2 regions of the Streptomyces mobaraensis genome follow, and region 2 is predicted to be linked to the other one. Evidence: riboswitches for the same ligand, from Rfam matches in the RefSeq annotation. Region 2 holds a riboswitch; the other holds the start of a gene.
What was found. A riboswitch is a leader RNA that binds a small molecule or an ion and turns the genes downstream of it on or off. The one in region 2 is predicted to bind thiamine pyrophosphate.
Positions count from the first base shown of each region.

Region 1: another riboswitch for thiamine pyrophosphate. It lies ahead of thiO (glycine oxidase ThiO); the one in region 2 lies ahead of K7I03_RS08635 (thiamine ABC transporter substrate-binding protein).

Region 1 is NZ_CP083590.1:5,559,311-5,566,607, reverse strand. It holds gene K7I03_RS24555 (hypothetical protein) at 1-12, opposite strand, end outside; gene thiE (thiamine phosphate synthase) at 82-759, opposite strand; gene K7I03_RS24545 (helix-turn-helix domain-containing protein) at 838-1,203, opposite strand; gene K7I03_RS24540 (NAD(P)/FAD-dependent oxidoreductase) at 1,496-2,758, opposite strand; TPP riboswitch at 2,902-3,014, shown strand; gene thiO (glycine oxidase ThiO) at 3,012-4,211, shown strand; gene thiS (sulfur carrier protein ThiS) at 4,208-4,429, shown strand; gene K7I03_RS24525 (thiazole synthase) at 4,431-5,234, shown strand; gene pknB (Stk1 family PASTA domain-containing Ser/Thr kinase) at 5,440-7,297, shown strand, end outside.
Region 2 is NZ_CP083590.1:2,088,029-2,095,325, reverse strand. It holds gene frr (ribosome recycling factor) at 1-309, shown strand, start outside; gene K7I03_RS08645 (phosphatidate cytidylyltransferase) at 309-1,424, shown strand; gene rlmN (23S rRNA (adenine(2503)-C(2))-methyltransferase RlmN) at 1,593-2,705, shown strand; TPP riboswitch at 2,777-2,882, shown strand; gene K7I03_RS08635 (thiamine ABC transporter substrate-binding protein) at 2,878-3,975, shown strand; partial or broken gene K7I03_RS34480 (iron ABC transporter permease) at 3,951-5,674, shown strand; gene K7I03_RS08620 (ABC transporter ATP-binding protein) at 5,674-6,717, shown strand; gene K7I03_RS08615 (DMT family protein) at 6,837-7,297, shown strand, end outside.

The DNA of each region.
Region 1 (7,297 bases), 3.5 Mb from region 2:
CGCCTTGCGCACTGCCCGTTCTCCTTCGCCGTGTTCCACGTCAGCGCCCATTGGACGCGAACACGACAACCTACCGGAGGATCAGTCGCGTTCCCGGATCCGGCGGGCCAGGCGGGCCGCGGCGTCACCGGGGTCGTCGGCCTCGGTGAGGGCGCGGACGACGACGACGCGCCGGGCTCCGGCGTCCAGGACCTCGTCCAGGTTGCTCTCGTCGATGCCGCCGATGGCGAACCAGGGCCGCTCGGGCCGCAGCGCGGCGGTGTGCCGCACCAGGGACAGGCCGGGCGCGGAGCGGCCGGGCTTGGTGGGGGTGGGCCAGCAGGGGCCGGTGCAGAAGTAGTCCACGCCCGGTTCGCGCATCGCCGCCTCGGCCTCGGCCTCGCTGTGCGTGGAGCGGCCGATCAGTACGTCGTCGCCGAGGATGGCGCGCGCGGCGGGCACGGGGAGATCGCCCTGGCCCAGGTGCAGGACGTCGGAGCGGATGGCGTGGGCGACGTCGGCGCGGTCGTTCACCGCGAGCAGCCGGCCGTGCCGGCGGGCGGCGTCGGCCAGGACGGCCAGGTGCTCCAGCTCCTCACCGGCCTCCATGCCCTTGTCGCGGAGCTGCACGACGTCCACACCGCCGGCGAGGACCGCGTCCAGGAACTCCGGCAGGTCGCCCTGGCGCCTGCGCGCGTCGGTGCACAGGTACAGCCGGGCGCCCGCGAGGGCCTCCCGGGCCGTCGGGGCGTGCGGGAGCGTACGGGCGGTGGCGGACATCGGGTTTCCCCCCGGGGTCGGCGGTGCGCGGACGGGACGGGCCCGCCCGCGCACCGCGGGCTGTTCACTGCGGAACGGTCAGACGGCGAGCGCCTGGGCGCGCCGCTTCACCTCCGTGCCGCGATTCTCCCGCAGCGCCTGCGCGGGCGTGCCCGGCAGGGTGGGGTCCGGAGTGAACAGCCACTCCAGCATCTCCTCGTCGGTGAACCCGTCGTCCTTGAGCAGCGTCAGGGTGCCGGCCAGGCCCTTCACCACCTTGCCCTCGCCGATGAAGGCGGCGGGCACCTGGAGCACCCGGTTCTCCCCGCGGCGCACGGCGATCAGCTGGCCCTCCTTCACCAACTGCCGTACGCGCGTCACCTCCACGTCGAGCATCTCGGCGATGTCGGGGAGGGTGAGCCACTCGGAAACGAGGGCATCGGTCTTCGTGTCAATCTCGGTCACGGGACAAGCGTGCCATCCTGCGGGGCCACCTGGTAGCCGGGGACACCCGGGCGTGCTTTTCGGCTGGCGCCGGGGGGGGTGCCCCGGTCCCGCCCTTTCGCCGTTTCCTGGGGCTGCGCCCCAGACCCCCTTGTCGCGGCTTCGCCGCTCGTCCTCAAACGCCGGACGGGCTGATATTCAGCCCGTCCGGCGTTTGAGGACAGCGCCCGGAGGGCGCTTCGGGGGTCTGGGGGCTGGCCCCCAGGAAACGGCGAATGGGGGTGCCCCCTCTGGGGGAGGGACCGGGGCACCCTCACCCCACCGCCGACTTCAGCGGCACCGCCGGATCCATGACCCGCGCCCGGTCCACGACCGCGGACCTCTCGATCAGCTTCCGCCCCTGCGCCAGATCCCGCGGCCGCCCCACCGCCAGCACCGCGACCAGCACACCGCCCCGCAGCCAGCACACCGTCCACGCGGCCCCCGCCGGGTCCCCCCGCCACACCAGCTCGTCAGCGGCCGCGTGATGCCCCGCGTACTGCACGAACCGCCCGAACTGCTCGGACCAGAAGTAGGGCACCGGGTCGTAGACCGGCCCCTCGGCCGGCCCGTGCACGATGTTCGCGGCGACGGTCTTCGGCCCCTGGAGGGCGTTGTCCCAGTGGTGGACGAGGAGCCGTTCGCCGTACCGCGCGGAGGGGAAGGAGGCGCAGTCCCCGACCGCGTACACGTCCGGGACGGACGTCCGCAGCCGGTCGTCGGTGACGACGGACCGGTCGGCCGCGAGCTCGACGCCCGAGCCGGCGAGCCAGCCGGTGGCGGGCCGCGCGCCGATGCCGACGACGACGGCGTCGGCGGTCAGCCGGGTGCCGTCGGCCAGCAGCACGGCGCCCGGCTCCAGGGCGGCCACCCGGGCGCCGGTGAGCAGCCGGGCGCCGCTCTGCTCGTACCAGCCGGCCATGTGCGCGGCGACCTCGGCGGGCAGCGCGCCGGCGAGCGGGCGGTCGGCGGCCTCGACGACGGTCACCCGGCAGCCGGCCTCGCGGGCGGCGGTGGCGAACTCGGCGCCGATCCAGCCGGCGCCGACGGCGACCACGTCGCCCTTCCGTTCCAGCAGCGGCCGCAGCCGCTCCGCGTCGTCCAGGGTGCGCAGCAGGTGGACGCCGGGCAGGTCCTCGGCGCCGGGCAGCCGGACCGGCTCGGCGCCGGTGGCCACCACCAGGACGTCGTATGGGACGGGGCCGCGCGGCGTGTCCACCTCGTGGTCGGCGGCGCGCAGCCCGGTGACCTCCAGGCCGAGTGCGAGCTCGATGTCGAGCGAGGCGAAGTCGACCTCGAACGCGGACCCGTCCGCCTTGCCGAGCAGCACCGACTTGGACAGCGGCGGCCGGTCATAGGGCGGGTGGGGTTCGGCGCCCAGCAGGGTGATCGTGCCCTCCCAGCCCTGTTCGCGGAGGGCGACGGCGGTCTGCACGCCGGCCATGCCGGCGCCGACGACGACGACGCGCCGCCGCACCGTGCCTCCCACCGGCTCGTCGGGGGCCGTACCACTGCGGGTGTTCGTCTGCTCACTCACCCGATCACTGTAGGCGGGCGGACGAGGTCCGCCGGAGCACCGTGCGGCGAGACCTCCGACACAACACCACCGCGCCGCGCGCCCCCGGGGCGGTCCCCGCCGCCTTCCGCCGCGTTCGCGGCCCGTACTAGGGTGGCCGGTGCACAAGCACTCGCGGGAGCCCGGACGGACCGGGCTGAGAGGGAGGCTGGACGGCCTCCGACCGTACGAACCTGATCCGGGTCATGCCGGCGAAGGGAGGGGCTGGACGCCCATGCACGCGTCTACGCGATCAGCACCGGGACCGTACGACGTCCTGGTGGCCGGCGGTGGGATCATCGGCCTGGTGACCGCCTGGCGCGCCGCCCAGCGCGGCCTGCGAACCGCCGTCGCCGACCCGGCGCCCGGTGGCGGGGCCGCCCTGGTGGCGGCCGGGATGCTGGCCGCCGTCACCGAACTGCACTACGGCGAGCAGGCGCTGCTCGCCCTCAACCTGGCCTCCGCCCGCCGCTACCCCGCGTTCACGGCCGAGCTGGAGGAGGCGAGCGGCCGGGACACCGGCTACCGCGCCTGCGGCACCCTCGCCGTCGCCCTCGACGCCGACGACCGCGCCCACCTGCGTGAACTCGGCGCGTTCCAGCGGCGCTGCGGGCTGGAGGCGGAGTGGCTGACCGGCCGCGAGTGCCGCCGCCTGGAGCCGATGCTCGCCCCGGGCGTCCAGGGCGGCCTGCGGGTGGACGGCGACCACCAGACCGACCCCCGGCGGCTGGCCGCCGCCCTGCTGACCGCCTGCGAACGCGCCGGGGTGACCCTGCACCGCGCGGCCGTCACCCGGGTGCTGCTCGACGGCGACCGGGCCGCGGGCGCCGAACTCGCCGACGGGCGGCGGATCGCCGCCGGCCAGACCGTCCTGGCGGCCGGCAGCCACAGCGGCCGGATGGCCGGGCTGCCCGACGCCGTCCTGCCACCGGTCCGCCCGGTGAAGGGCCAGACCCTGCGGCTGCGCGTCCCCGAGGCGTACCGGCCGTTCCTCTCCCGCACCGTCCGGGCGGTCGTCCGCGGCAACCCCGTCTACCTGGTGCCCCGGGAGAACGGCGAGCTGGTGATCGGCGCGACCACCGAGGAGCTCGGCTGGGACACCACCGTCACCGCCGGCGGCGTCTACGAACTGCTGCGCGACGCGCACGAGCTGGTGCCCGGCCTCACCGAACTGCCGCTCGCCGAGACCTCCGCCGGGCTGCGCCCCGGCTCCCCCGACAACGCGCCCCTCCTCGGCCCGACCGGCCTGCCGGGCCTGCACCTGGCCACCGGCCACCACCGCAACGGCGTCCTGCTGACCCCGCTCACCGGGGACGTCATGGCCGAGGTGCTCACCACCGGGCGGCTGCCCGAGGAGGCCCGCCCGTTCACCCCCCGCCGGTTCGCCGCGTCCGGCGCCGCCCCTTCCGCCCTCGCCCAGGAGCCCTCCGCATGACCGACGTCCACACCATCCACGTCAACGGCGAGCGGCGCGCCGTCCCGCCCGGGACCACCCTCGCCACCGTCGTCACCGGCCTCACCGGCCGCCCCGGCTCCCCGGGCGGCGTGGCCGCGGCCGTCAACGAGGCCGTCGTCCCGCGCGGCAGCTGGGCGGACACGCCCCTGCGCGACGGCGACCGCGTCGAGGTCCTCACCGCGGTGCAGGGAGGCTGACGTGGCGGACGACACGCTCACCATCGCCGGCACCCCGTTCACCTCCCGCCTGATCATGGGAACGGGCGGGGCGCCCAGCCTCGACGTCCTGGAACGGGCCCTGCTCGCCTCCGGCACCGAACTGACCACCGTCGCCATGCGCCGCCTCGACCCGGCGGTCCGCGGCTCGGTCCTCTCCGTCCTGGAACGGCACGGCATCCGGGTGCTGCCCAACACCGCCGGCTGCTTCACCGCCGGCGAGGCCGTCCTCACCGCCCGGCTGGCCCGCGAGGCGCTCGGCACCGACTGGGTGAAGCTGGAGGTCATCGCCGACGAGCGCACCCTCCTCCCCGACCCGATCGAGCTCCTCGACGCGGCCGAGATCCTCGTCGACGACGGCTTCACCGTCCTCCCCTACACCAACGACGACCCGGTCCTCGCCCGCCGCCTGGAAGACGTCGGCTGCGCCGCGATCATGCCCCTCGGCTCCCCCATCGGCTCCGGCCTCGGCATCCGCAACCCGCACAACTTCCAGCTCATCACCGAGCGGGCCAAGGTCCCCGTCATCCTGGACGCGGGCGCCGGCACGGCGTCGGACGCGGCCCTCGCCATGGAGCTCGGCTGCGCGGCGGTGATGCTCGCGTCGGCGGTGACGCGCGCCCAGGAGCCGGTGCTGATGGCGGAGGCGATGCGCCACGCGGTCGAGGCGGGGCGCCTCGCGCACCGGGCGGGACGGATCCCGCGCCGGCACTTCGCGGAGGCATCGTCGCCGACGGCGGGGTTGGCGCTCCTGGACCCGGAGCGGCCGGCTTTCAGCGCGCGCTGAAACCGCGCTCCGCGCGGTTGTCCTCAGACGCCGGACGGGCTGATTTTCAGCCCGTCCGGCGTCTGAGGACGAGCGGCGAAGCCGCGAAAAAGGGGGTCTGGGGCGCAGCCCCAGGAATCGGCGAAGGGGCGGGACCGGGGCACACACCACCGTCCGGCCCCACAACCGCACAGCTCCCCGCCGATCACTCGTAGACTCGTCAACCGTGGATACGACCCTGCCGGACCCCCTCGTCGACCAGCTGCTCGACGGCCGCTACCGCATTCAGGCGCGGGTAGCCGCAGGCGGCATGGCCACGGTGTACCGGGCGCTGGACACCCGGCTCGACCGGGTGCTCGCCGTGAAGGTGATGCACCCGGCCCTCGCCGCGGACAAGGTCTTCGTCGAACGCTTCATCCGGGAGGCCAAGTCCGCGGCCCGCCTGGACCACCCGAACGTGGTGAGCGTCTACGACCAGGGGACGGACGGCGGATACGTCTACCTCGCGATGGAGTACGTGGCCGGCTGCACCCTGCGGGACGTGCTGCGCGAGCGGGGCGCGCTCCAGCCGAGGGCGGCGCTGGACATCGTGGAGCCGGTGCTGGCCGCGCTGGGCGCCGCCCACCGCGCGGGCCTGGTGCACCGGGACATGAAGCCGGAGAACGTGCTGATCGGCGACGACGGCCGGGTCAAGGTCGCCGACTTCGGCCTGGCCCGCACCGTGGGCACCAACAGCGCCACCAACACCGGCTCCATCCTGGGCACCGTCTCCTATCTGGCCCCCGAGCAGATCGAGCACGGCACGGCGGACACCCGCACCGACGTCTACGCCTGCGGCGTCGTCCTCTACGAGATGCTCACCGGCGTCAAGCCGCACAGCGGCGCCAGCCCGGCCCAGGTGCTCTACCAGCACCTGCACCGGGACGTGCCGCCGCCGTCGCAGGAGGTCCCGGGGCTGGCCCCGGAGCTGGACGACCTGGTGACGGTGGCCACGGCCCGCGATCCGGAGCTGCGCCCGTCGGACGCGGTCGGCATGCTGGGCCTGGTCCGGGCCGCCCGCGCCACACTGACCCGCGAGCAGCTGGACGCCCGTCCGCCGCTGGCCGCGGGCCCGGCGGTGGCGGGCGACGACGAGGAGGCGACGAGCGTCCTGCCGCGCCCGGTCACCGCGCAGCCGCTGCCCCCGGCGGAGGCTCCTGAGCCGGACCCGATGGACATGACGGCGCGGTTCGACGGCCCGCCCGAGCCCCCGCCGCCGCCCGCTCCCCCGGCCCGCCCCCGGCGGTTCGCCGCCCTGCGGCGCCGGCCGCGGCGCGCGGTGCTGATCGTGGCCGGCGTGCTGCTGGCCCTGCTGGCCGGCACGGGCGTCTGGTACATCAACGCGGGCCAGTTCACCTCCGTCCCCGCCGTACTCGACCTGACCCAGGCGCAGGCGGAGAAGAAGCTGGGCAAGGCCGGGCTCAAGGTCCGCGTCCAGCCCGAGTTCAGCGACACGGTCGAGCGCGGCCATGTGATGTCCACCGACCCCAAGCCCGGCGAGCGCATCCGGAACACCGGCCGGGTGAGCATCGTCGTCTCCCGCGGCCCGGAGCGGGCCGAGGTCCCCAACGTCGTCGGCATGCGGCTGGACGAGGCGAAGAAACGGATCACCCAGGCGGGCCTGACGGTCGGCGACGTCCGGACGCAGTTCAGCGACGAGACCCCGCAGGGCGAGGTGCTCTCCAGCGACCCCCGCGGCGGCGACGAGCGCCGCCCCGACTCCCCGGTGTCCCTGATCGTCAGCAAGGGCGAGCCGGTGGAGGTGCCGGACGTGTCCGGCCTGTCGCCCGACGACGCCCAGTCCACCCTGAGCGACGCGGGCCTGCGGATCAAGGTCTCGGACGCGCAGGTGTACTCCGACCGGGAGAAGGGCGACGTCGCCGAGCAGTCCCCCGCCCGGGGCGTGCAGGTGGCCAAGGGCGACACCGTGACCGTCACCCTGTCCAAGGGCAAGGAGATGCTCACCGTCCCGGACGTCACCGGCCGCAGCGAGGCCGACGCCAAGCGGATCCTGACCTCCGCCGGCTTCCAGGTCCGGGTGGACC
Region 2 (7,297 bases):
GACTCCGACCTGGGCGTCAACCCCAGCAACGACGGCAACATCATCCGAGTGAACTTCCCCGAGCTCACCGAGGAGCGCCGCCGGGAGTTCATCAAGGTCGCCAAGGGCAAGGGCGAGGACGCCAAGGTCTCGATCCGCTCCATCCGCCGCAAGGCCAAGGACCAGCTCGACAAGCTGGTCAAGGACAAGGAGACCGGCGAGGACGACGTGCGCCGCGCCGAGAAGGAGCTCGACGACACCACCGCGAAGTACGTGGCGCAGGTGGACGAGCTGCTCAAGCACAAGGAATCCGAGCTGCTCGAGGTCTGATGAACGACGCATCCTGGGGAACCCCGTCGCGCGCCGGGCAGTGGGGATCCGCCGACCGGCACACCCCGTTCCCGGCGGGTCCAGTGCGCGAAGCGGCCGTGGCGGCGCAGACTCGGCCCATGCCGATCGTGCCCGACGCAGGCGGAGACCAGGAGGACCGTGACCAGGGGGCCGCTCACCTCGGTGGCCCCCTGTTCCGTGACGAACACGGCGACCGTGACCATCGCGACGACCGTGACCGAGGGGAGCCCGACATCCGGCCGCACGAACCCGCCCCCCAGGCGCCCAAGGCGGGGAAGAAGAGCGCGGGCCGCGATCTGCGGGCCGCGATAGGGGTGGGCCTGGGGCTCGGCGCGGTCATCGTCGCCTCGCTCTTCGTCTACAAGCCCGTCTTCCTCGGCGTGATCGTGATCGCCGTGGTGGTCGGGCTGTGGGAGCTCACCTCCCGGCTCGCGGAGCGCAAGGGCATCAAGGCGCCCCTGGTGCCGCTCGCCATCGGCGGGGCCGCGATGATCGTCGCCGGGTACGTCGACGGCGCCGAGGGCGCGTGGGTGGCCATGGCCCTCACCGCGCTCGCCGTGCTGGTATGGCGGATGACCGAGCCGCCGGACGACTACCTCAAGGACGTCACGGCGGGCATCTTCGCCGCGTTCTACGTGCCGTTCCTGGCCACCTTCGTGGCCCTGATGCTCGCCGCCGACGACGGTGCCTGGCGGGTGCTGACCTTCCTGATCCTCACGGTGGTCAGCGACACCGGCGCCTACGCGGTGGGCTGGCGCTTCGGCAAGCGCAAGCTGGCGCCGCGCATCAGCCCCGGCAAGACCCGCGAGGGTCTGATCGGCGCGGTGCTGTTCGCCATGGCGGCGGGCGCGCTGTGCATGCGCTTCCTGATCGACGACGGGGTGTGGTGGCAGGGCCTGCTGCTCGGCCTGGCCGTCGCGGTGAGCGCGACCCTGGGCGACCTCGGCGAGTCGATGATCAAGCGGGACCTGGGCATCAAGGACATGGGCCGGCTGCTGCCGGGGCATGGCGGGATCATGGACCGGCTGGATTCGCTGCTGCCGACGGCGCCGGTGGTGTGGTTGCTGCTCGTCGCCTTTGTCGGGGCGGGCTGACGAGCACCAGGTACGCTGGAAGGGCCTGTGGCATTGCTGCCGCGGGCCCTTCGCTCGTCCCCGCCGTTGTGGGGGTCGTCCAGTGAGGTCTCCGGGCTTTGGCGTCATGTTGCCGTTGTCCCCGCCGTCGCGGGGTGCCCGACCTCGTCGTCTTGAGGAGTAGCCATCGTGGCACGTCCGGCTCCCGGTGAGCTTACTTTCGTCGCCCCCCGCGGAGCCAAGAAGCCCCCGCGGCACCTCGCCGACCTCTCGCCCGCCGAGCGCAAGGAGGCCGTCGCCGCCATCGGTGAGAAGCCTTTCCGGGCGAAGCAGCTGTCCCAGCACTACTTCGCGCGGTACGCGCACGACCCCGCGCAGTGGACGGACATCCCGGCCGGCGCCCGCGAGAAGCTCGCGGGCGAGCTGCTGCCGGAGCTGATGAGCGTCGTGCGGCACATCTCGTGCGACGACGACACCACCCGCAAGACGCTGTGGCGGCTGCACGACGGCAAGCTCGTCGAGTCCGTCCTGATGCGCTACCCGGACCGGGTCACCATGTGCATCAGCTCACAGGCCGGCTGCGGGATGAACTGCCCGTTCTGCGCCACCGGCCAGGCCGGTCTGGACCGCAACCTGTCGACCGCCGAGATCGTGCACCAGATCGTCGACGGCATGCGGGCGCTGCGCGACGGCGAGGTCCCGGGCGGGCCCGCGCGGCTGTCGAACATCGTCTTCATGGGCATGGGCGAGCCGCTCGCCAACTACAAGCGCGTCGTCGGCGCCATCCGCCGGCTGACCGACCCGGAGCCCGACGGCCTCGGGCTGTCGCAGCGCGGCATCACCGTCTCCACCGTCGGCCTGGTGCCGGCGATGCACCGGTTCGCCGACGAGGGCTTCAAGTGCCGCCTCGCGGTCTCGCTGCACGCGCCCGACGACGAGCTGCGCGACACGCTCGTCCCGGTCAACACCCGCTGGAAGGTCCGCGAGGTCCTGGACGCGGCCTGGGAGTACGCGGAGAAGTCCGGTCGCCGGATCTCCATCGAGTACGCCCTGATCCGGGACATCAACGACCAGGCGTGGCGCGGCGACCTGCTGGGCCGGCTGCTCAAGGGCAAGCGGGTGCACGTCAACCTGATCCCGCTGAACCCCACCCCGGGCTCCAAGTGGACGGCGTCCCGTCCGGAGGACGAGCGGGCGTTCGTCGCGGCGATCGCGGCCCACGGCGTCCCGGTCACCGTCCGGGACACGCGCGGCCAGGAGATCGACGGCGCCTGCGGCCAGCTGGCGGCGACCGAGCGCTGAGCCCCGCCGGCGGCGGCGGGGGAGCGGGCGGGCGCACTGGTACGGTGCACTCGCACCGCTCGTACAAATGAACAATCCGACAGGGGAGCGCACACAGCGCTGAGAGTGCGGCCCGCGCCGCAGACCCTCGGACCTGATCCGGTTAGTACCGGCGTAGGGAGTCAGCTCGACCATGAACACCACCCTCCGGCGTGCCCTGGGCGCCGCCGCCGTCACCGCCCTGGCCGTTCCGGCCCTCGCGGCCTGCGGAGGCTCCGACGAGGCCAAGGAGAAGGACGGCGGCAAGACGGTCACCCTCGTCTCGCACGAGTCGTTCGTCGTCTCCCCGGACGTGCTCAAGGAGTTCACCGCACGGACCGGCTACAAGGTGAAGACGCTCAAGAGCGGCGACGCCGGGCGGGCCGTGAACCAGGCGATCCTCTCCAAGAGCCACCCGCAGGGTGACGTGTTCTTCGGCGTCGACAACACGCTGCTCTCCCGCGCCCTCGACAACGGGATCTTCGAGCCGTACGAGGCCAAGGGCCTGGACCGGGTGGCGAAGGAGTACCGGGCCGACGACGCCGAGCACCGGGTGACGCCGGTGGACTCCGGTGACATCTGCGTCAACTACGACCGTGCCTACTTCACCGATCACAAGCTGGCGCCGCCGAAGACCCTCGACGACCTGGTGAAGCCCGAGTACAAGGGCCTGCTGGTCACCGAGAACGCGGCCACCTCCTCCCCGGGCCTCGCCTTCCAGCTCGGGACCGCCGCCAAGTACGGCGACGAGGGCTGGCAGGACTACTGGAAGAAGCTCAAGGACAACGGCGTCGAGGTCGTCGACGGCTGGGAGCAGGCGTACAACGACCGCTTCTCCGGCTCCGCCGCCGGCCGCAAGGCCAAGGGCGACCGGCCGCTCGTCGTCTCTTACGCGTCCAGCCCGCCGGCCGAGGTGCAGGGCATGAAGACGCCGCCGAAGTCGGCGGACGAGGCGCCGACCGGCGTCGCGACCGGCACCTGCTTCCGGCAGACCGAGTACGCCGGGCTGCTCAAGGGCGCGAAGAACGCCGAGGGCGGCAAGGCGCTGCTGGACTTCCTGCTGAGCAAGCGGTTCCAGGAGGACGTGCCGCTGAGCATGTACGTCAAGCCGGTGGTGACGGACGCCAAGCTGCCCGAGCTGTTCACCAAGTTCGGCGCGACGGTCGACACCCCGCAGACGCTCGCCCCCGAGAAGATCGCGAAGAACCGTGATCAGTGGGTCAAGGCATGGTCCTCGATCGTCCTGAAGTAACCGCACCGAAGGACCGCGGAGTGCGGGGGACGGGCGTCCGCCTCGGCCTGATGGCCGTCCCGCTCGCCTTCTTCGGCCTCTTCTTCGCCTACCCGGTGGCCGCGATCGTCACGCGGGGATTGAAGGCGGACGGACGGTGGCGGTTCGGCCGCATCGGCGAGGTGCTCACCGACCCGGCAACCGGGCACGTCCTGTGGTTCACCACCTGGCAGGCGGCGGCCTCCACGGCGCTCACGCTGGTGCTCGCGCTCCCCGGCGCGTACGCCATGGCGCGCTTCGACTTCCCCGGCAAGGGGCTGCTGCGGGCGGTCGTCACCGTCCCGTTCGTGCTGCCCACCGTGGTGGCCGGCTCCGCCTTCCTCGCGCTGCTCGGGCGGCGGGGACTGCTCGACGAACTGTGGGGCGTCCGGCTCGACAACTCCGTCTGGGCGATCCTGCTCGCCCACGTCTTCTTCAACTACGCCGTGGTCGTCCGGACCGTCGGCGGGCTCTGGGCGCAGCTCGACCCCCGGCAGGAGGAGGCCGCGCGGGTGCTCGGAGAGTTTCAGCCGGTACGACGACTGGCGGCGCCTAACACCTGACTGACGCGACGGCCGTCGCCGCGCGGCGCTGAGGATTTGCTAGTTCACCTTTACACCTGAACGAATCGAGCGCGGCGTACTTCGAGCGACAGGGTACGATCGAGCTGGGGTGAGTAAGATGTACCGGCAGACCGCCGTACTGCTCGTACTACGTAGGGGAAGGCCGTACGTCATCACGCGCAGGACGCCGCCGTCGCCGACGCGCTGAGCTGGTGACAGCGCGGGACCGTGCGAAACGAGCTGCGAGTCCGACTGGGCTGAGGACGCGCCGCCGCACGACGCGCCGCGCCGACTCGCGGCGGCGCCCAGAAGCTGCTAGCCGAAAGCTGAGCCCAGGGAGCCGCGCAGCTACGGCAGCCGCTCGCGCGGTGACTCGAGCTAGCGACGTCGACGGCCAGACGGCTACGGCACGCCTTCACGCGCTCGCCTACGGGGCGGGACGACGGCGTTGCTCGGCGTCGTCGCGGAGGCGAGCGAGCAACACGCGGCGTACGGCCTCGCGGCCACCGTCATCGCCCGTCGTCGTCGAAGACGGCTAAGTGAATGCCGCCGCGACGCACGGCGACGAAGAAGAAGAGCCGGCTAAAAGTAAAGCGGGCGCGACTGCGCTAAACGAGATGCTGCCGCTGGAAGCACCTCCGAAACGTGACCGCGAAACGGCGCGGCACTGTGATCGCCTGGACGAGAAACGCCGCAGGACAGCGGAGCTACGAAGGATCAGGTACCGATGGCCCAGGCGATAGTACGGAGTGCCGTAGTGAGCAAGCACGATGCTGACGTGCACGACGCAGTCGATCCGCGGCTGCGGAGGCACGATCAGGACGTGCTCGGCGCGTCCGACACGGGTTGGCGGAGTGGACCTGCCGATGGTCGGCCGGGCCCTGGCGGTCGCGGCGGGCTTCGCCTTCGCCGTCTCCCTGGGCGAGTTCGGCGCCACCGTCTTCATCGCCCGCCCCGACAACCCCACGCTCCCCGTGGCCGTGGCCCGGCTGCTGGGCCGTCCCGGGGAGCTCAACTACGGGCAGGCGATGGCCCTGAGCACGATCCTGATGCTGGTGTGCGCCGTGGCGCTGCTGGTGCTGGAACGCGTACGTACCGACCGCACGGGGGAGTTCTGATGCCGTCCGCTCCGATGCTGCCTGCTCCGATGCTGCGTCTGGAGGGCGTCACCGTCCGGTTCGGCGACCGGACTGTCCTGGACGCCGTCGGCCTCGACGTCGCCGAGCACGAGGTCGTCTGCGTCCTCGGCCCCAGCGGCAGCGGCAAGTCCACGCTGCTGCGGGTGGTCGCCGGGCTCCAGCGGGCCGACGCCGGGCGGGTGTTCCTGTCCGGCGAGGACGTCGGCGGGGTGCCCGTGCACCGGCGGGGCGTGGGGCTGATGTTCCAGGACCACCAGCTCTTCCCGCAGCGGGACGTGGCCGCGAACGTCGCCTTCGGGCTTCGCACGCGTGGTGCCGGACGCGACGAGGCCCGGCGGCGGGTCGCCGAACTCCTCGATCTCGTGGGCCTGCCGGGCGCCGGGCGGCGGTCCGTCGCGGCGCTGTCCGGCGGCGAGCAGCAGCGCGTCGCGCTGGCCCGGGCGCTCGCCCCGAGCCCCCGGCTGCTGATGCTCGACGAGCCCCTCGGGCAGCTGGACCGGAGCCTGCGCGAGCGGCTGGTGACCGAGCTGCGGCAGCTCTTCGGACGGCTCGGCACGACCGTGCTGGCGGTCACCCACGACCAGGGCGAGGCGTTCGCGCTCGCCGACCGGGTGGTGGTGATGCGGGACGGCCGGATCGCCCAGCAGGGCACGCCCCTGGACGTCTGGCGGCGGCCCGCCTCCGAGTTCGTGGCCCGCTTCCTCGGCTTCGACAACGTCGTCCCCGCGACCGTCACCGGCGACCGGGCCGACACCCCGTGGGGCAAGGTGCCCGTCCCGGCCGGTTCCCCGGAGGGCCCCTGCTCGCTCCTGGTACGGCCGGGTGGCGTCCGGCTGGTGGCGGACGGACTGCCGTGCGAGGTCACCGCCCGGACCTTCCGGGGCGACCACGTGCTGCTCTCGCTCCGTCCGGAGCGGGGTCCGGCGCTCCAGGCGGCGTGCGCGCTGGCGCACGCGCCGGAGGTGGGAGCACGGGCAGGGGTCGCGTTCGACGCCGAGCACGTGGTAGTGCTGGGCGGCTGAGCGATACGGCGAGAAGGCGCCCTCCTTTTTCTTGACCTTTTCTTGACCCTAGGCAACTTCGGCGCCGCGTTGAACGTCTGGTTCAGGAGCAGGCGGTTCATTGGCGAACGGAGCAATTGGTGATCATCGGCCTGGTGACGGCTGTCGCGGCCTCGGCGTGCTACGGCACGGGTTCGGTCCTGCAAGCCGTCGGATCGCGGAAATCCGCCCTCCGGGAGGCGGCCTCGTCCCCCGACACGGGCGTGACCCAGCACGGCGGACCCAGCCTGTCCTCCACCGCCAAGGCCGCCGTGACCTGGGAGTTCATGGTCGGTACCGTCCTGGACTTCCTCGGCTTCGGCCTCGGCGCCCTCGCGGCCCGGCTGCTGCCCCTCTTCCTCTCCCAGACGGTCATCAGCGCCAACCTGATCGTCACCGCCCTGCTCAGCATCAAGCTGCTCGGCATACGGCTCAAGCGCCCCGAGTGGGCGTCCATCGCCGTCGTCTGCGCCGCCTTGGTGCTGCTCGCGACGGCCGCCGGGCACGAGGGCAGCGGGGAGACCGCCCGGTCTACGCACTGGTGGCTGCTGATCATCTCCGT